Regions from separate parts of the Polaromonas sp. P1_F2 genome, predicted to be linked through region 2. Evidence: riboswitches for the same ligand, from Rfam matches in the RefSeq annotation. Region 2 holds a riboswitch; the other holds the start of a gene.
The links. Region 2 has a riboswitch for glycine ahead of gcvT (glycine cleavage system aminomethyltransferase GcvT). Riboswitches for the same ligand answer to the same signal wherever they lie in the genome.
Positions count from the first base shown of each region.

Region 1: linked by a shared signal. The riboswitch ahead of AC1D0O_RS22965 (D-amino acid dehydrogenase) and the one ahead of gcvT (glycine cleavage system aminomethyltransferase GcvT) in region 2 are both predicted to bind glycine.

Region 1 is NZ_JBFUBN010000015.1:91,477-101,303, forward strand. Features, by position in the region: gene AC1D0O_RS22940 (hypothetical protein) at 1-330, opposite strand, end outside; gene AC1D0O_RS22945 (CaiB/BaiF CoA transferase family protein) at 437-1,669, shown strand; gene AC1D0O_RS22950 (alpha/beta fold hydrolase) at 1,713-2,447, shown strand; gene AC1D0O_RS22955 (thioredoxin domain-containing protein) at 2,444-2,926, shown strand; gene AC1D0O_RS22960 (GrpB family protein) at 2,941-3,474, shown strand; glycine riboswitch at 3,671-3,779, shown strand; gene AC1D0O_RS22965 (D-amino acid dehydrogenase) at 3,889-5,202, shown strand; gene AC1D0O_RS22970 (DUF1737 domain-containing protein) at 5,512-5,721, shown strand; gene AC1D0O_RS22975 (DinB family protein) at 5,730-6,245, shown strand; gene phnD (phosphate/phosphite/phosphonate ABC transporter substrate-binding protein) at 6,461-7,432, shown strand; gene AC1D0O_RS22985 (DAHL domain-containing protein) at 7,674-9,827, opposite strand, start outside.
Region 2 is NZ_JBFUBN010000009.1:10,081-19,907, reverse strand. Features, by position in the region: gene AC1D0O_RS17500 (TRAP transporter small permease) at 1-19, shown strand, start outside; gene AC1D0O_RS17495 (TRAP transporter large permease) at 16-1,293, shown strand; gene AC1D0O_RS17490 (hypothetical protein) at 1,370-1,939, shown strand; glycine riboswitch at 1,967-2,080, shown strand; glycine riboswitch at 2,102-2,203, shown strand; gene gcvT (glycine cleavage system aminomethyltransferase GcvT) at 2,240-3,400, shown strand; gene gcvH (glycine cleavage system protein GcvH) at 3,439-3,804, shown strand; gene gcvP (aminomethyl-transferring glycine dehydrogenase) at 3,869-6,763, shown strand; gene AC1D0O_RS17470 (sulfite exporter TauE/SafE family protein) at 6,800-7,555, shown strand; gene AC1D0O_RS17465 (transglutaminase-like domain-containing protein) at 7,586-8,356, opposite strand; gene AC1D0O_RS17460 (mannitol dehydrogenase family protein) at 8,538-9,668, opposite strand; gene AC1D0O_RS17455 (zinc-binding alcohol dehydrogenase family protein) at 9,682-9,827, opposite strand, start outside.

The sequences.
Region 1 (9,827 bases), on a different contig from region 2:
ATACCAGGTGATCAGCAGCGCAAAGCCGAACGCTCGTCCAAGTGCGTCCACGCCTTTCGATTCCGGCAAGAAGAATGGAATGATGACAAGAAGCAAGGCACAGACAATGCTTCCAATCATCCAGTTCTTCGATCTTGCGGCTTTTTCCGGCTGCCCGAGCGCCTCCCAGTTGCGCATGTGAAGGTAGGCCCCAAAAATCGGGGTAAAGAGCAGGCTCCAGCTGGCGGCGGCATTGGGGTTCCAGAGTGCGGGCGCATTCTCGCCAGTCACCAGCTGGTCGATATCGGCGACTTGCGCCTGGGGTGGGGCATAGGGGTTTTGTTCAGGCATAGGGATGGTTGTTGTGAAGCCAAGCCTGGGATATTAGGCTATGGTCCCGGGCATCGCCTCCTTCAATCAGAGGAAGCTTACCCAGCGCTAGAGGCAAAATGTCCCCATGAACTCCTTAGACGGCATCCGCATCCTCGACCTCTCCCGCGTGCTTGCGGGCCCCTGGTGCACCCAGACTTTGGCCGACCTGGGGGCCGACGTGATCAAGATCGAGCGGCCGGGCAGCGGCGACGACACGCGGACCTGGGGCCCGCCATTTTTGAAAGACGCGCAGGGCGCGGACACCGAGGCGGCTTATTACCTGGGCACGAATCGCAACAAGCGCTCGGTGACCTGCGACATTGCCCAGCCGGCGGGCCAGGCGCTGGTGCGGGAGCTGGCGGCGCACTGCGATGTGTTTGTGGAGAACTTCAAGGTCGGCGACATGGCGCGTTATGGGCTGGACTATGCCTCGCTCAAAGCCATCAACCCGCGCCTGGTGTACTGCTCGGTCACCGGCTTTGGCCAGAACGGGCCTTATGCGGACCGCGCAGGCTATGACTACGCGATCCAGGGCATGGGCGGGCTGATGAGTGTGACGGGCGAACGCGACGACCTGGGCGGCGGGCCGCAGAAGGTCGGCGTGGCGGTGGCGGATTTGATGACGGGCATGTATGCGACGGTGGCGATTTTGGCTGCGCTGCGCCATGCCGAAAAAACCGGCGAGGGCCAGCAGGTGGACATGGCGCTGCTGGACACCCAGGTGGCGATGCTGGCCAACCTGGGCGCCAACTACCTGGTCAGCGGCAAGGCGCCGGGCCGGGCCGGCAATGCGCACCAGAACATCGTGCCCTACCAGGTGTTTGAAGTCGCACCGGCCGGTGACGGCAGCAAGGACCATTTGATATTGGCCGTGGGCAATGACTCGCAGTATGCGAAGTTCTGCGCGGTGGCGAACATCCCCGAGCTGGCGACCAACCCGCTGTTCGCGAAGAACCGCGACCGCGTGCTGAACCGCGGCCAGCTGGTGCCGATCCTGGAAGCGGTGATGAAGACGCGCGGCAAGGCCGACTGGCTGGCGGCGCTGGAGGCGGCGAAAGTGCCTTGCGGCGCGATCAACAGCCTGGCCGAGGTGTTTGCCGACCCGCAGATAGCAGCGCGCGGCATGGTGACCGAGTGGCATCACCCGGTGAAGGACGACTTGAAGCTGGTCTCCAGCCCGATGCGCCTGAGTGCGACGCCGGTGCGCACCGACCTGCCGCCGCCGCTGCTGGGCCAGCACACCGATGAGGTGCTGCGCGAGTTGCTGAACTATTCCGACGCGAAGCTGTCTGAACTCAAGGGCGGCAAGGCGATTTGACGCGGCAAGCCCATACAAAGACCTGATTCAAAGAGGTGGCGCGATGAAACACAATTTTGTTCTGGTGCACGGTGCCTGGCATGGCGGCTGGTGCTGGCGGCGTGTGGCGCAGGTGCTGCAGCTGGACCACCACAAGGCTTTTGCGGTGACGCTGACGGGCCTGGGCGAGCGGGCCCATTTGCTGTCGCCGGCCGTCAACCTCGACACCCACATCAACGACGTGATCAACCTGATCGAGGCCGAGGAACTGCACGAGGTGACGCTGGCCGTACATTCCTACGCCGGCATGATAGGCACGGCCGTGGCCGACCGCATGGGCGGGCGCCTCAAGCACCTGGTGTATGTCGATGCCGTGGTGCCGCAGCCGGGCGAAAGCTGGAGCAGCACGCACGACGCGGCCACGCAGCAAAAGCGCATGGCGAGCGCGCAGGCCACGGCCTGTTTCAGCTTTGCGCCGCCCGACCCGGAGGTGTTCGGCCTGCAGGGCGCCGACCACGACTGGGTGCAGCGCCGGCAGACGCCGCACCCGGGCAACACCTACCAGGCGCCGCTGGATTTTGACGTAAAGCGCGTGGCGGCCGTGCCGCGCACCTTTGTGAGCTGCACCGAGCCGGCGCTGGCGACCATCACGCCCAGCCGGCTACGCGTGCGCGACCCTGCCTTCTGGGGTGGCGCCTGGCTGCCGAATTCACGGGTAGTAGACCTCGCCACCGGCCACGACCCGATGGTGACCGAGCCGGCGGCGCTGGCGCACATCCTGCTGGAGTGCGCCGAATGAAGGCGGTGGGCCGACGCGGTTTCACGGCCGCATTGGCGGGCAGCCTGGCCTGGCCGCTGCAGGCCCAGGCCAAGGACAGCGCGCTGCCGGTGCCGGCCTCGCTGCCGGAGGCGGCCGGGCTGGCCGCCGCGCGCGGCGAGCCGCTGGTGCTGCTGGTCACCCTGCCCGGCTGCCCTTATTGCGAACTGGTGCGGCGCAATTACCTGCTGCCCGCGCGCCAGGAAACCGGGCTGGAGGCCTGGCAGCTCAATTTCAGCGACAGCCGCACGCCGTTGACGGGTTTTGACGGCAAGGCCACGACCGCGGCTGCGCAGACCCGGGCCTGGAAGGCGACTTTCACGCCCACGGTGCTGTTCCTGGGCCCGCAAGGACAGAAGCTGGCCGAGCCGCTGGTGGGCGCGGCGATCCCGGATTTTTACGGAGCCTACCTGGACGAGCGCCTGGTGCTGGCGCGCCGGGCGGTGGTGGCGCTGCGTTAGGGCCTGATAACGCCATGACGGACGCCGGGTCGCTGCAGGCCGCCATTCACGAGGAGGTGGCACTGCGGGCCTACGACCCGCGCTGGCCCGGCCTGTTCGAGGCCGAGCGCGAGCGGCTGCTGTCGCTGTTTCCCGATGATTTGATCGCCATTGAGCACATAGGCAGCACGGCCGTGCCGGAGCTGGTCGCCAAGCCGGTGATCGACATCCTGGCCGGCGTGGCTTCGATGGCGGCGGCCAGGGCGCTGGTGGGGCCGCTGTGCGCCGAGGGCTACACGGCCTCGGCCGAATTTAATGCCACGCTGGCCGACCGCCAGTGGTTGATGCGCTGGGCCGGCGGGCATCGCACGCACCACCTGCATCTGGTGGTGCATGGCGGCCCGGTGTGGGCGCAGCGCCTGCGTTTTCGCGATGCGCTGAGGGCGGATGCCGCGCTGGCGGCGCGTTATGCGGCGCTCAAGGCGGAGCTGGCGGCCCGGCACCCGGGTGACCGCGAGGCCTATACCGAAGGCAAGGCCGCGTTTGTGCGCTCGGTGTGTGAAGGCTGAACGCCCACCACCCTATTGCCTACTATTAAGCTGCTGAATCAACCCGCTGGACCTGTACTGGATGCCGGATTTGCGTTTGGCAAATGCGGCTTCGGTGGTAAATTCAGACCGTTCAAGCAGGAGAGCGCTGCCCCCAGGGGCGGCCACCGAAGGCGCAAACTTCCATAATCGCTCAGGTCCCGTACTGCCCGGAAACACACAGCCGTCTGGAGAGACGCCGCATGCAAGGTGCGGCGCACCGAAGGAGCAAGGCCGTTGCGAAAGTAGCGGCTGAATCTCTCAGGTACCAAGGACAGTGGAAGCGGCCGCAAGCCTGTGATGGCCTGGCGGTTGCCATGATTCTTTTTGGACTCAAGCACCCCTCAAGGCATTGCACTTGCGCAACTGTAATTTCTGCTTGAAAAAGGAATCGCCATGAAAGTCATGGTTTTGGGTGCGGGTGTCACGGGGGTCACGACGGCCTGGTATCTGGCGCAGCGCGGGCATGAGGTCACGGTGATCGAGCGGCGCGGCGCGGCCGCGATGGAAACCAGCTTTGCCAACGGCGGGCAGATTTCCGTAAGCCACGCGGAGCCCTGGGCCAACCCGGGTGCGCCGCTCAAGGTGCTGCAGTGGCTGGCGCGGGAAGACGCGCCGCTGCTGTTCCGGCTGCGGGCCGATGTGAACCAATGGCTGTGGGGCCTGGAGTTTTTGCGCAACTGCACGCCGGCGCGCACCGCGCAGAACATCCGGCAGATCGTCAACCTGGGCATGTACAGCCGCGGCGCGCTGCAGAAACTGCGCGCCGAACTGGGCCTGCAATACGACGCGCGGACCCAAGGCATCCTGCATTTCTATACGAGCCAGGCCGAGTACGACGCGGCGCAGGAGCCGGCGCGCATCATGCGCGAGCACGGCTGCGAACTCGACATGAAAACCGCCGACGAGTGTGTGGCGATTGAGCCCGCGCTGGCGCAATGCCGCAGCAGCATTGTGGGTGGCAGCATGACGCCCAGCGACGAGTCGGGCGACGCGCAGGCTTTCACCGCCGCGCTGGCCGCGCGCTGCGAGCAGGCCGGCGTGAAGTTTCTCTACAACACCAACATCCTGGACGTGCTGGCCGGCGGCGGGCAGCTGGAGGGCGTGCTGGTCGCCGGGGGCCTCGGCGAGGCGGGCGGGCGCGTCGAGATGCTGAAGGCCGATGCCTATGTGATGTGCCTGGGCGCTTTCAGCGCGCCGTGGGCGAAACGCCTGGGGCAGAACCTGCGCATCTACCCGGCCAAGGGCTATTCGGTGACGCTGCCGGTGATCAACGAAGCTGCGTCTTACCAGGTGAGCCTGACGGACGACGAGTACAAGCTGGTGTTCTCGCGCTTCGGCAATCGCCTGCGCATCGCGGGCACGGCGGAGCTCAACGGCTACAACACCGAACTGAACCTGGTGCGCTGCCAGGCCATCGTGCGTCGCGTGAAGCAGCTCTTCCCGGAGATGACGGACGGCGAAGGCGCGCAGTTCTGGACCGGCCTGCGGCCGGCGACGCCGAGCAACGTGCCTTACATCGGCAAAAGCAAAACCTCCAATCTGTTCCTCAACACGGGCCACGGCACGCTGGGCTGGACGCATGCCTGCGGCTCGGGCGCGGCGATTGCCGACATCGTGAGCGGGCGCGTGCCTGAGGTGGACTTTGCTTTTACCGGCATGCCGGCGCCGGGGCGGGTGATGGCATTGCCGGGGATGGTGAAGGCCTGATCAGGCGGGCGCCGACCTCAAGACCATCGTGGCCCGCGTCATCAACGAAGCCGGCCTGAGGACCTCTCCCCCTCTTACTCCCTCCCCCTCTGGGGGAGGGCAGGGGTGGGGGCCAGCAGCGATTGGGCAAGCGCTTTTCGCATTTGCCAAGACCGCCAGCCCCCATCCCCACCTTCCCCCAGCGGGGGAAGGAGCAAAACCATTAGCCGCCATCCGACGTCCCGCCCACCAACCCGCCGACCGACCTCACCCTGCAGCAGATGAGCGGAGGCGGTAATATCGCCCTCCGTTCATTCGCCGCCCGCCGCCATGACCTCACCCGCCACCACGCCTCCCGACGGTCTTCCCACCTACCGCCTCCTCACGGGCCCGGATGACGCGAGTTTTTGCCACCGGGTCAGCGAGATGCTGGCGCTGGGCTACGAGCTTCACGGCTCACCAGCGGCGACCTTCAATGGCGAGCGGGTGATCGTGGCGCAGGCGCTGCTGTGGCCTTCGGTTCGGAGCGACAAGCCATGAGCGCTCCCTTGAATACCGCCACCCTGCAGGCGATGGCGGACTTCCCGCGCCAGCTCGAGCAGTTTTACGCGGCCATTCCCGAAAGCCACAGCGACTGGAGGCCTTCGTCGTGGGACGGCATCCCGAGCGAGACCTTTTCGGCGCTGGGCCAGGTCTGCCATGTCAGGGACATCGAGATCGACGGCTACCACGTGCGGCTTCAACGCACGCTCACCGAGACCAACCCGGTACTCGTGTCGCTGGATGGCTACGAGCTCGAGAAAGAGCGCAACTACGCAACAGCCGACGCGCGGGAAGCCCTGGCGGCGTTCCGGGCGGCCCGCCTCAAAACCATGGCCATGCTGTCGGCTGTCACACCGCAGCAGCTGGACCGCAGGGCGGAATTCGAAGGCTACGGCGCGCTGACCTTGCGCAGCCTGGTGCACTACCTGTGCAGCCACGACCAGCAGCACCTGGCCGGCCTGCAGTGGCTGCTCGGCAAGATTGACGCGTCGCGCGCCGTGAGCGCCGGGTGGAATTTGTAACATCGGCCTATCAGGAAATGGGCTTTGCGCGCTACCTTGGTGCGCCCTTTTTCGGCGAAAAAACCACGGATCGCCCGGGGTATTCCCGCTTTATGTCCCTTCAGCGTCAGTCGATCTGTAAGTAAAAGTTAACTTGGGAGCACACTGCATGAACGGCCTCGCTGCCGTGTTTTCCGCAGTTGCGGCTAATTCATTGACTTTTGGGGGTGATCAACATGATGGTTTATTTGCGCAATGTGGCTGTGCTGTCGGGTGCCGTCCTGGCACTGGGTTCCACCGTGGCACAAACCGAGGACCCGAATCCGCCGGCCAAGACCAAGAAGGCCAAAGCCGCCGCAGCGCCGGCGGCCGAAAAATTTTCAGGCCCGCGCGAAAAAATGGTGGTGGCCATGCCCAAAACCTACGGCAAGACCGAAACCATGGCCTTGTGGGGCGACTACTTCAGCCACCTGTCGCGCTGCGCCAATGTGGAGCTGCAGAACGCCCAGGGCGACTCGCTGGAGCGCACCAGCAACGTGGACATCCTGGGCGAGAAGGAGCTGATCGAGGCGCTTTCGACCGGCAAGGCCCAGATCGGGCAAGTGAACCCCGGCCTGGCCGCGCAGATGGTGACCGCCGGGCAGGCCGCGCCTTTCGCGGTGCCAGGCAACAAGGCGACGGGCCAGCGCAATTCCTACAAGCTGATCCTGATCACGCGTATCGACAGCCCGTACCGGGAACCCAAGGACCTGGTGGGCAAGAAGATCGCGCACACCACGCCGACCTCCAACTCGGGCAACCTGGCGCCGCGCGCGCTGTTCCCGGCCCTGGGCCTGACGCCGGACAAGGACTACGAGGTGGTTTTCTCGAACGGCCATGAGCGCTCGGTGACGGGCGTGATGCACGGCTTTTACCCCGCCGCGGCGGTGGCCAGCGATTTGTACCAGCGCATGGTCGTGAAGGGCGACGTCAAGGGATCGAGCATACGCACGATCTGGGAAAGCCCGCCTTTCATGACGGAAACCTGGACAATGAACAAAGAGGTGTCGCCGGAGCTGCAGGCCAGGGTCAAGAAGTGCTCGTTCAGCTACAGCTTCTCGCCCACGCTGAAGAAGCAGCTGCCCGGCAACGACACCTTCCTGCCGATCAATTTCGACCGGGATTTCGCTACGGTGATGCAGGTCTACCGCTCCACTCAAAAAAAGTAGAGCCAAAAGTAGGCCCCCACGCTTTTCACTTCGTGTAATGCGCTGCCCCCCGAGGGGGCCGCCCGCCTGCGGTCTGGCAAAGCCAGTCCCGCGGCTCATGCTGGTTTGAAGAGCCCACTTCAACCGGCTGCAATCGGTCACGCCAACAGGGGCCGCGGAACCGGCTTTGCCGGGCCGCTAGCGCCGTCCCCTTGAGGGGAGAACAGGCTATACGCAGTGAGCCTGGACAGGGGTGTGCCAGCTAGCCTCCAGTGAGCCTGGACGGGGGTAATTCGCTGAGCAGCGGGTGCACCGTGCCCCACAGGCTTTCGTCGAGCACGCGCTGCAAGGTGCGCAGCAGCTGGTTGTTGGAGGTGTAGGCCTTCACCAACACGGCTTCGACGCGCTGGGTTTCCGTGGCGACCTCGTCGCTCGCGGAAAACACCACCACCGGCGGCGCGGGGTTCAGCGCCTCTATCGTGTCCAGCAGCTCCCATCCTGAACCGTCTTTCAAGGTCAGGTCGAGCAGCACCAGGTCGTAGTGGTGCTTGCCGAGCTGTTCGCGCGCCTCCTGCAGGCTGCCGGCAAATTCAAAGGTCGCGAAGTCCTGGGCGATGGTCGCAGCGATGCGCTGGATGTCCAGGTCGTCCTCGACATGCAGGATGCGCGGCCGGCCTTCGGCCATGTTGGCGATGGCGCGCTGCAGGCTCAGGATCAGCTTGTTTTCGTCGATGGGCTTTTCAAGCCAGGTCGACACCGCGAGCGGCTGGTTGTTGAATTCGAGTTCGCCGGCTTCGGCGTTGGCCGACACCACCACGATGGGCAGGTCCCGCGTGCGCTCTTCGAGGCGCAGCGCGCGAATCAGGCTGATGCCGTCCAGGTCCGGCAGGCCCAGGTCGACCGTCATGGCGGCATAAGGCCGTTTCACCACCTGCTCCATGGCCTGCGCGGCGCGGTAGACCATGTCCGAATCGAATCCGCCCTTGTCGAGCATCAGGTTGATCAAGTGGGCGATGTCGGGGTCGTCCTCGCAGACCAGGATCAAGGGCCTGGGCGGCCCGCTGGCCTTGCTTCTGTTTGCATCGATGCTGGCTTCTTCCACCCGCGGCGCAAGCGCTTCGGGCAGCTCAAAATAGAAAACGGTTCCCACGCCGGTTTGCGAGGTGAAGCCCACGCTGCCGTTCATGCGCTCGACAATGGCGCGCGAGATGTTCAGGCCAAGGCCGGTGCCGCCCTTTTGCCGGGTGTCCGAGGTGTCGGCCTGCGAGAACTTCTGGAAGATGCGTTTGCGGAACTCTTCGGGAATGCCGGGGCCGCTGTCGGCGACCTCGACCCGGATCCGCCCGCCGCTGCGCACCAGCCTGACATACACATAGGACTCCGCCGGTGAGAACTTCACGGCATTGGAAATCAGGTTGGTGAGAGCCTGGGTCAGGCGATCGCTGTCGACGCTGACCATGACCCCTTGGGCCTGGACATCCAGCGCCAGTTTGACCTTGTGCTGGCCCGCAAAGCCTTCATTGGCCGTCAGGATCTGGGCCAGCAGGGGCTGCAGTTCCACGATCTGCAAGTCGAAGCGCATCTTGCCGGACTCGATTTTCTCGCTGTCCAGGATGTCGTTGATCAGCCGGATGAGCCGCTCGCAGTTGCTGGTGGCGATGCCGACGAGGTTCTTGGCCATGGGCGGCAGCTCCCCGGCCACACCGCCGACGATCAGGCCCAGCGAGCCGCGTATGGAGGTGAGCGGCGTGCGCAGCTCATGGCTGACGGTGGAGACGAACTCGCTTTTCATGCGGTCTATGCGCTTGAGTTCGGTCACATCGGTGCCCAGCGAATAAAAACCGAGCACCTTGCCCTCGTCCTCGCCTTCGCCGTAGCGCGGAAAGTACTGCATGACGTAGTCGCGTTGCTTGCCGTCGGCGCTTTCCTGGGTGCGGTCATACTGCGCCGCGTAGCCGTCCAGGGCTTCCTCGATCTTGCCGCGCTCCTTTTCGTAGAGCTCGCGGCCCATCATCTCGCGCATGGTCTTGCCATGGATCTGCTCTCGCTTCAGGCCGAAGCGTTCCTCATAAGCGAGGTTGTAGAACTGGAAGCGCTGCTCCGCATCGATGTAGGCGATCAGGGCTGGTACGGTGTCGGTGATCTGGTGCAGCTGCGTTTCACTGGCGTTCAGCGCGATGGTGCGCTCCTGCACACGCTGCTCCAGGGTCTCATTGGCGCCCTGGAGTTCCTGGTTGACGCGCTGGATGGTGGAGTGGCTGCTGAGGAGGTCGACCGCCGCGTAGAGGAGCAGCGCCACCAGCACCGCCGAAAAAATCAGCAGGTAGCGCCCGTAACGCTCGCCTTCCGCCCCGGCCTGTTGCTGCTCGGCCGTCAAAACATCGCTGGCCTCATCGAGCAGTTTTCCGGTCGGCGC
Region 2 (9,827 bases):
ACTGGAGACGGCTCAATGACGGGAGTAATGATTTCAACGATGGTGCTGTGCTTTGCGCTCACCGTCTCGGTGGCCGTGTCCATCGGCCTGGCCTCCATCTTCGGCATCCAGGCGTCCAATGCCAACATGCTGATCTCCGTCAAGGAGATGTTCTCCTCGATCAACAAATTCCCGCTGGCCGCCATCCCCTTCTTCATCCTGGCCGGCAACCTGATGGAAACCGGCGGCATCTCGCGCCGGCTGGTCGAGTTCGCCAAAAGCATCGTGGGCGGCGTGCAGGGCGGCCTGCCCATGACTTGCGTGCTGACCTGCATGATTTTCGCGGCCGTCTCCGGCTCGTCCGTGGCCACCACCTTCGCCATAGGCGCCATCCTGATACCGGCGCTCATCAAGCACGGCTACCCCACGGCCTACGCCGCGGCCCTGCAGGCCACCAGCGCGGAGCTGGGCGTGATCATTCCGCCATCCATCCCCATGATCCTCTACGGCGTGAGCGCCGAGGTCTCCATCGGTGAACTTTTCATCGCCGGCTTCGGCCCCGGGCTGCTGATAGGCTTCGCGCTGATGCTGTTCGTGCACCTGTACTGCCGCTGGAAGGGTTGGGGCAAACAGGATGGCGACGGACGCCTGAGCTTCGGCAAGGCGACCTGGCAGGCCGGCTGGGCGCTGCTGATGCCGGTGATCATCCTGGGCGGTATTTACGGCGGGATTTTCACGCCGACCGAGGCTTCAGCGGTGGCCGTGTTCTATGCCCTGGTCGTCGGCATTGTGATCTACCGCGAGATCAAGCTGGCGGACCTGTATGTCATCCTGCGCAAGTCGGTGATCTCCAGCGCGGTAATCATGTTCATCATCGCCAACGCCGGGCTGTTCGCCTTCCTGATCACCCGGGCCGGCGTGCCGGACGCCATAGGCCACTGGCTGCAGGAGGTGCTGAAGTCGCCCGCCCTCTTCCTGCTGGGTGTCAACGCCGCGCTGTTCATCATCGGCATGTTCATCGAGACCAGCGCCGCCATCATCGTGCTGGCGCCCATCCTGGCGCCGGTGGCGGTGCACTTCGGCATAGACCCGGTGCACTTCGGCCTGGTGATGGTGGTCAACCTCGCGCTCGGCATGATCACGCCGCCTTTCGGCGTGAACCTGTTCGCGGCCTGCACCGTCGCCAGGATATCGCTGGACCGCATCGTCACCCACCTGCTGCCTTTTGTAGCGGTCATATTGGTTTGCCTGATGGTGATCACTTACGTACCGCAACTCTCGCTGGGCCTGCGCGACCTGGTCTACGCCAAATAGCTTTTTTTCAGGCAGGGTTTCACGGTGTTGTCATCTGTAGAGGTAATGCTCAGGTTTTCATTTCAGGATGAAATCCATGCAGCTCCACAAAACCGACCGTGCCCGCGCCGAGCTCAAGCCCGGCGTGAGAACGCTAGGCCAGCGCGAGCGCACCCTGCTGCTGATGGCCGACGGCAGCAAATCGGCGCAGGACTTTCGCCCGCTGTTTGACGGCGACGGCGAGGCCATCGCCCTGCGCCTGTTGCGCGAAGGCTTTCTGGAAGCGCACCCGGGAAAAACCTCCCCGCCCGCCGCAGCGCCTGCACCGGCGCCTGTACCCAAACCCACGCCGGCCCAGTTGCAGAACTTCCCGAGCCCCGAAACCACGCAGGCCATCCAGGTTTCGGCCGACCAGTTTGAAGGCAAACGCTCGCTCGCCACCACCCGGATGTTCCTGTTCGACATCTGCGAGCGCATGTTCGCCCGGCGCGACCCGGTGATGGCCGAGCGCTTCCGCGAAGCGCTGCGCAACGCCAAGGACCGCGACAGCATGCTGGCCGCCTCGCGCGAAATGATCGAAGAAATCGAAAAAATCGCGGGCCACGAGCGTGCCGATTCCATCAGCGAGCGCATCGCCATGCTGCTGCCGCAGCACCAGGCGGCTTGACCGGGCCGACGGCAGCATCCGTTACACTTGCCGGGGTCAGGAGAGAGTTTTCCCAGCGAAAACCGCCGAAGGCGCACGTGCACCCCGGGGCAACCCTTTTTGGTGCACTGAACGCTCAGGCAAAAGGACTGGCAACCGCCCTGCGGCGCACCACGCGGCAAGGCGTTCCCTACTGGAGAGAGGCCGTTTTCAAAGCGGCCCACCGAAGGAGCAAGCCCGCATCGCCGGGTGAATCTCTCAGGTAAAGTGGACAGCAGGGGCACCCATGGATTTAGAACCTGTTTGCCCCCGGAGAATGCCTTGTCCGATTCGTCCACCTCTTCCGCCGCCCCTGAAACCCTGCTGAAAACACCGCTGCACGAGCTGCATGTGGAGCTTGGCGCGCGCATGGTGCCCTTCGCGGGCTATTCCATGCCGGTGCAATACCCGGCGGGCCTGATGGCCGAGCACCTCCACACACGCCAGGCCGCCGGCCTCTTCGACGTGTCCCACATGGGCCAGTTGCGCCTGGTGGGCGCCGATGCCGCGGCGGCGCTCGAATCGCTGATTCCGGTCGACGTGATCGACCTGCCGGCCGGCAAGCAGCGCTACGGCCTGCTGCTCAATGACGCGGGCGGCATCATCGACGACCTGATGTTTTTCAACCGCGATTACGCGAACGGCGGCGACCTATTCGTCATCGTCAACGGCGCCTGCAAGGTGGGCGACATCGCGCACATCCAGGCAAAAATCGGCTCGCGCTGCGAAGTCATTCCCATGCCCGAGATGGCGCTGCTGGCACTGCAGGGCCCGCAGGCCGTCAATGCGCTGCAGCGCCTGGCGCCCGGTGTCGAAAAACTCGTGTTCATGACCGGCGGGCGCTTCAGCGTCGCCGGCTGCGACTGCTTCCTCACACGCAGCGGCTACACCGGCGAAGACGGTTTTGAAATCTCCGTGCCTGCCTCGCAGGCCGAGACGCTGGCGCGCGCACTGCTGGCCCAGCCCGAGGTCAAACCCATAGGCCTGGGCGCGCGCAACTCGCTGCGCCTGGAAGCAGGCCTGTGCCTCTACGGCAACGACATCGACACGACGACCACGCCGGTCGAAGCCAACCTGAACTGGGCCATGCAAAAAGTGCGGCGCACAGGCGGCGCGCGCGCCGGTGGCTTCCCGGGCGCGGACAAAATCCTGGCGCAACTGGCCGACCCCGCTACGCTGGCCCGCAAGCGCGTGGGCCTGGTGGCGCTGGAGCGCGTGCCCGTTCGCGACCACACCGAGCTGCAATCCATTGACGGCACGCCTATCGGCGAAGTCACCAGCGGCCTGCTGGGCCCCACGATCAACCAGCCGGTCGCCATGGGCTATGTGAAGCCCGAATTCGCCACCCTGGGCACACGCGTCAACGCCATCGTGCGCGGCAAGCCCGTGCCCATGGAAGTCGCGGCCATGCCTTTTGTCCCCAACCGTTACTTCCGCGGCTGACCCCTGCCATCCCCACCCCTTAACCCCTGGAGATTCTCATGACCGTCAAATACACCGAAGACCACGAATGGCTCAAGATTGAAGGCGACATCGCCACTGTCGGCATCACCGTGCATGCGCAGGACGCGCTGGGCGACGTGGTGTTTGTGGACCTCCCCGCCGTGGGCACGACCTTCGCGCAAAAGGAAACCGCCGGCGTCGTCGAGTCGGTGAAAGCCGCCGCCGACGTCTACATGCCCGTGAGCGGCGAAGTGACCGCCATCAATGAAGCCCTGAAGGACGACCCATCGCTGGCCAACAGCGACCCCATGGGCGCCGGCTGGTTCTTCAAGATCAAGCTGTCCGACCCTTCGCAGCTCAGCGCGCTGATGGACGAGACCCGCTACACCGCTTTCTCGGCCTGATTTTCTTCCGATCCTTTTTTCTGTTTTCTGACTCCTGGCTGCCAAGCCTGACACGGGACCCGACATGTTGATGCAAACCGCCAAGCCCCTGGGCGACCTTGAAAACCCTTCCGAATTCATCGCGCGCCACATCGGCATTGACGAGACCGACGAAGTCCACATGCTCAGCATCGTGGGCTCGGCCTCGCGCCGCGAACTGGTCGAAGGCATCGTTCCGCGCTCCATCGCGCGCAGCACGCCCATGGCCATCCCGGCCCCGGTCACGGAAGCCGCCGCGCTCAAGCAGCTGAAAGCCATCGCGGGCAAGAACAAGGTGTTCAAGAACTTCATCGGCCAGGGCTACTACGGCACCTGCACGCCGGGCGTGATCCTGCGCAACATTCTCGAGAACCCCGCCTGGTACACGGCCTACACGCCTTACCAGGCCGAAATTTCGCAGGGCCGCATGGAGGCGCTGATCAACTTCCAGACCATGGTCTGCGACCTGACCGGCATGCCGATCGCCAACGCCTCCATGCTCGACGAGGCCACCGCCGCCGCCGAAGCCATGACCCTGGCCAAACGCAGCGTCAAAAGCAAAAGCAACGTCTTCATCGTGGCCGGTGACTGTCATCCGCAGACCATCGAGGTGATCCAGACCCGCGCCAAACCGCTGGGCATTGAAGTCAAGGTCAGCACGGCGTCGGCCACCCTGCCCCTGCTCATGGCCGAAGGCGACTACTTCGGCGTACTGGCCCAATACCCGGCCACCACCGGCAGCATCCATGACTTGCGCCCGCTCGCGGGCCAGGCCCACGTCGACGGCGCCGCCTTGTGCGTGGCGGCCGACCTGCTGGCGCTCACGCTGCTGGCCCCACCCGGCGAATGGGACGCCGACATCGTGCTGGGCAACACCCAGCGCTTCGGCATGCCCATGGGCAACGGCGGGCCGCACGCGGCCTACCTGGCCTGCCGCGATGAGTTCAAACGCTCGCTGCCGGGCCGCCTGGTCGGCGTCAGCGTCGACAGCCACGGCAACCCGACCTACCGCCTCGCGCTGCAGACGCGCGAGCAGCACATACGCCGCGAAAAAGCCACCTCCAACATCTGCACCGCGCAAGTGCTGCCGGCCGTCATCGCCAGCATGTACGCGGTCTACCACGGCCCGCAAGGCCTCAAGCGTATCGCCGAACGCGTGGCCGCCTACACCGCCGTCTTCGTGCGCGGCCTGCAGGAACTCGGCTATGAGATCACCAACACCGGCGCCTTTGACTCCGTGACGGTGAAGACCGGCGAGGCGACCAATGCAATCGCCGAGCGCGCGCGCCAGTCCGGCGCCAACCTGCGCTTTCGCCTGAACAACCACCTGGGCGTGTCGCTGGACGAAACCACCAGCCGCAAGGACATCGAGCTGCTCTGGTCCTTCTTCGCCAAGCCCGGCCAGACGATTCCCGTGGTCAGCGCTTTCGAAAAAGGCGTGGAGTCGCTGATCCCCGCCGACCTGCGCCGCACCACGCCTTTCCTCACGCACCCGGTCTTCAATACCCACCATTCCGAAACCGGCATGTTGCGCTACATCCGCATGCTGAGCGACAAAGACCTGGCACTGGACCGCAGCATGATCCCGCTGGGCAGCTGCACCATGAAACTCAACGCGACCAGCGAGATGATTCCCATCACCTGGCCCGAGTTCGCCAACATTCACCCCTTTGCGCCCGCCGAGCAGTTGCAGGGTTATGCCGAGCTCGACAAGCAGTTGCGCGACTGGCTGTGCCAGGCCACCGGTTATGCCGGCATCAGCCTGCAGCCCAATGCCGGCTCGCAGGGCGAATACGCGGGCCTGCTGGTCATCAAGGCCTTCCATGAAGCCCAGGGCCAGGGCCACCGCAACATCTGCCTGATCCCCTCGTCGGCCCACGGCACCAACCCGGCCAGCGCGCAGATGGTGGGCATGACGGTCGTCGTCACCGCCTGCGACGCGCAGGGCAACGTCGACATGGCCGACCTCAAGGCCAAGTGCGAACAACACAGCGCCAAGCTGGCCTGCGTGATGATCACCTACCCCAGCACGCACGGCGTGTTTGAAACGCAGGTGAAAGAACTCTGCGCGATGGTGCACAGCCACGGCGGCCGCGTCTACGTGGACGGCGCCAACATGAACGCGCTGGTCGGCGTGGCCGCGCCGGGCGAGTTCGGCGGCGACGTGAGCCACCTGAACCTGCACAAGACCTTCTGCATTCCGCACGGCGGCGGCGGCCCGGGCGTGGGCCCGGTCTGCGTGGTGGCCGACCTCGTGCCTTATCTGCCCGGCCATGCCACGGCGGGCATTCCCGTCAACGGCGTGGGCGCCGTCTCGGCCGCGCCTTTAGGCAATGCCGCGGTGCTGCCCATCAGCTGGATGTACTGCCGCATGATGGGCCCCGAGGGCCTGACGCAGGCCACCGAGGTCGCCATCCTGAGCGCCAACTACATCAGCTCGCGCCTAAAAGATCATTACCCGACGCTCTACGCCAGCGAAAACGGCCATGTGGCCCACGAGTGCATTCTCGATTTGCGCCCGCTCAAGGAAACCAGCGGCGTCAGCGCCGAAGACGTCGCCAAGCGCCTGATGGACTACGGTTTTCACGCGCCCACGCTGAGCTTCCCGGTGCCCGGCACGCTGATGGTCGAGCCGACCGAAAGCGAAACCCTGGCCGAACTGGACCGCTTCATCGACGCGATGATCGCCATCCGCGACGAGATCCGCAAGATCGAAGCCGGCCAATGGCCGCAGGACAACAACCCGCTCAAGCATGCGCCGCACACCGCGGCCAGCCTGCTAGGCGCGGACTGGGATAGGCCCTACTCGCGCGAGACCGGCGCCTTCCCGCTGGCTTCGCTCAAGCTGGTGAAGTACTGGCCGCCCGTGGGCCGGGTCGACAACGTTTACGGCGACCGCAACCTGTTCTGCAGCTGCGTGCCGGTGAGCGACTACGCTTAAAACGCTTCTCTTGCTCCACACCACTTTGCCCGCCGCATGGACGCCACGATCGTCCTGATCATTGTGGGCGCGGCGGCGGCGGGGTTTGTCCAGGGCCTGTCGGGCTTTGGCTTCAGCCTGGTGGCCATGTCTTTCTGGGCCTGGGCCATAGACCCGAAACTGGCGGCTGTCATGGCGGTTTTCGGTGGGCTGACAGGCCAGGTCATGGCGGCCTTCACGGTCAGCCGCAATACTGACTGGAAGCGCCTGCTGCCATTCCTGGCCGGCGGCCTGATCGGGCTGCCGTTAGGCTTGCTGTTGTTGCCGCGGCTTGACGTCCAGCTGTTCAAGCTGTTTCTCGGTGTGCTGCTGGCGCTATGGTGCCCGGCCATGCTTTTTTCAGGCAAGCTTCCGCGCATCCACCATGGCGGCCGCATCGCCGACGGCGCGATAGGCGCCGCGGGCGGTTTTATGGGTGCCCTGGGTGGCTTCAGCGGCGTGCTTCCGACGCTGTGGTGCACGCTGCGGGGTTACGAGAAGAGCGCCCAGCGCGCCGTCATCCAGAACTTCAATCTGGCCGTGTTGACCGTCACCATGGCCAGCTACGCGGCCGCCGGCCTGGTCACCCGCGAGACGCTTCCCATGCTGGCCATCGTGGCGCCTGCCGCGCTGATTCCCGCCTGGCTCGGTGGACGGGTGTACATGGGCATCAGCGACCTGGCTTTTCGCAAGCTGGTGCTGAGCCTGCTGACCTGCTCGGGCCTGGCGATGCTGGTGTCATCCGTGCCGGGCTTGTTGCGGCGGATCGGGTAACCCGAACGCCGATTTGTCACGCAGCGCACTTCAATAAAAACGGGAGCCGGCCCGTAGCTCGCGAATAGCCCGCATCATGGTGGGCGCCAACATATTCCATTGCAAGGCCCGTACCGATCGACGGTAACGCAACCCGCTGGCCCGCAGGGATTCCGACACCAGTTCCAGGGGATCGCTCACCACGCACAGAAGCCGCGTGAGCATGGGGTCCTGGTCGGTAGGCACACCGCCGAGGAAGGCGTCGTTTTTCCCGTCCCACAGAAGCTGGGCATTGATGTGGATGCCCCAGCCGCATTCCCAGCCGTTCGCTTGCAGGCGTTCGCGGGCGGCAGCCACGTATTCGGCATCGAAAATATAGGTATCGGTACGCACCCAACGGCCCAGCCAGAATTCCGCCAGCGGGCGCGCCGCCGGCGTGGCCCTCGGGATGAGGCCGCGCAGCATCTCGCCGCGCATCTCCATGTAGCGCAATCGCGCCGGGATGCCGGCAGAGCGCATCAGTGCGATCAGCAAGGTCGCCTTGTCGTCGCCGTCGCCCCCACGCGCCTCGAGTACGTCGCGGGCCGTCGGGTACTGCAGCTTGACTCTCTTGGTATAGGGCAGGCGCTTGACGAAGCGATAGATGGCCAGTGCCTTGTCCCGGTCGGTGCGGCACAGCTGGACAAGCGCGCGAGCTTTCAGGCGCAACTTGGTGTCGTCCAGGTCCAGCAGAGGCGTTGTGCCTAGCCAGTCCTGCGGCCGGTCGCTGGTCTTCTTATGCAGCCGGCGAGGCGAATCGAGTTGTGCGGCTAGTGCCACCATGGAACCACCAACGGAGTGAATGGTTCACGCATCGTAACCCCGGGAGCTGCAATTGTGGTGGATTTCCGTTCCACAGTCGGGCGCTGAGGGGCCGGCTACTTGTTCCCCTGGTAGAAGGCAGGCATGAGGGTTCGCGGCGTTGGATGTTGCGCCGCAGCATGCATTCAAAAGCCGCCGGCCCTCACCCCAAGCCCCCGGTTTCGGCCAAGGCATTGCGCAGCTGGGTCTGTGCGATGGGCAGTTGCAGCGCCACGGCGCGCTCTACCACGGGTGCCAGGCGGCGCAGCTTCTTCTGCGCGCGGTCCTTGGCAATGTCGGCCAGGCGGTGTTCCAGAAACGGGTTGAGCAGACGGTCGCGCAATTCCACCAGGTAGGCGCGGGCCTCGGGGCCTGTGCCCTCGGCGTCAAACACCGGCAGCACCTCGTCGGCCCATACGGCCTCCAGCGGGATGCGCAGCGCCGGGGTGTGCATGGCCTGCACCACGGTCATGTCCGCGGCACCGCCCAGCAGCTGCCAGTGTTCGGCCAATATCGTGTGGCCCAGATTCAGCAGCCAGAGCTTGCGTTGCTCGAATGGGGCCAGTGCATCCGTCACCACCATGGCAGGATGGCTGCAAGGAAGCACCATGCGCGGCTGGCGTTCAATGGCCCACAGTGCATAGGGCTCGGCTACCGCTCCGGCGGGTTCCAGCGGAGACGACACGATGCGGTCCACCAGTGAATTGACCCACACGCAGTGCTCCCGCACATAGCGAAGGAAGGCGGGCGTAACGCCCCAGCCCTGTGCCAGCGTGGATACCAGGTCGCGCAGTGTGTCACCGTTGCGGCTGACCAGTTCGCAGGGGTACAGCGTCAGGGGAGCCTCCGGCTGCTGCTGCCAGCGGTGGTGCAGAAGCGCCACCAGCTTGGCCGGGTAGCTGTGCGGCGGCGTCGTCGGGCTGCGCAGCAGCGCCCGGGTATCCGCGTCATCCAGTACATAGCCCATGTCCGCGGTGTTGGAGATGACAACCTGCACGGTGGTGGCCATGGCATCGCGCAGCTGTGTCCAGTCGCGGCGGGCATGCCAGACGGCCTGGACTGCGTTCACCTGCACGGTTTCCTCAATACGCTGGCCCTGTTGCATGCCGCGCAATTCCACGCGGTAGCCATGGGCCAGTGCCGCGGCGCGTGCACTGCTCTGCGGGCTGTCTGTGCTCTGCACGACGGTGATGCCGCCCAGGCCCTGGCCTTGGGCCAGGGCCTGGGACACAAACAGGTCCGCATGCGCCTGCAGAAAGCGCCCGGTGCCGAACTGGAGGATGGGAGTGCTCACGTGGAGGCTCCGGTCAGCATTCGATCAGCGCCTTGACCACGCCCTGCGTCGGGTCCAGCAGGGTGGCGAACTGGGCGGGTACATCGGCCAGGGCCATGCGATGGGTGTTGAGTGCCGCGGTGGGGATTTTGCCGCCCCGCATCGCCTCCAGCACCGTTT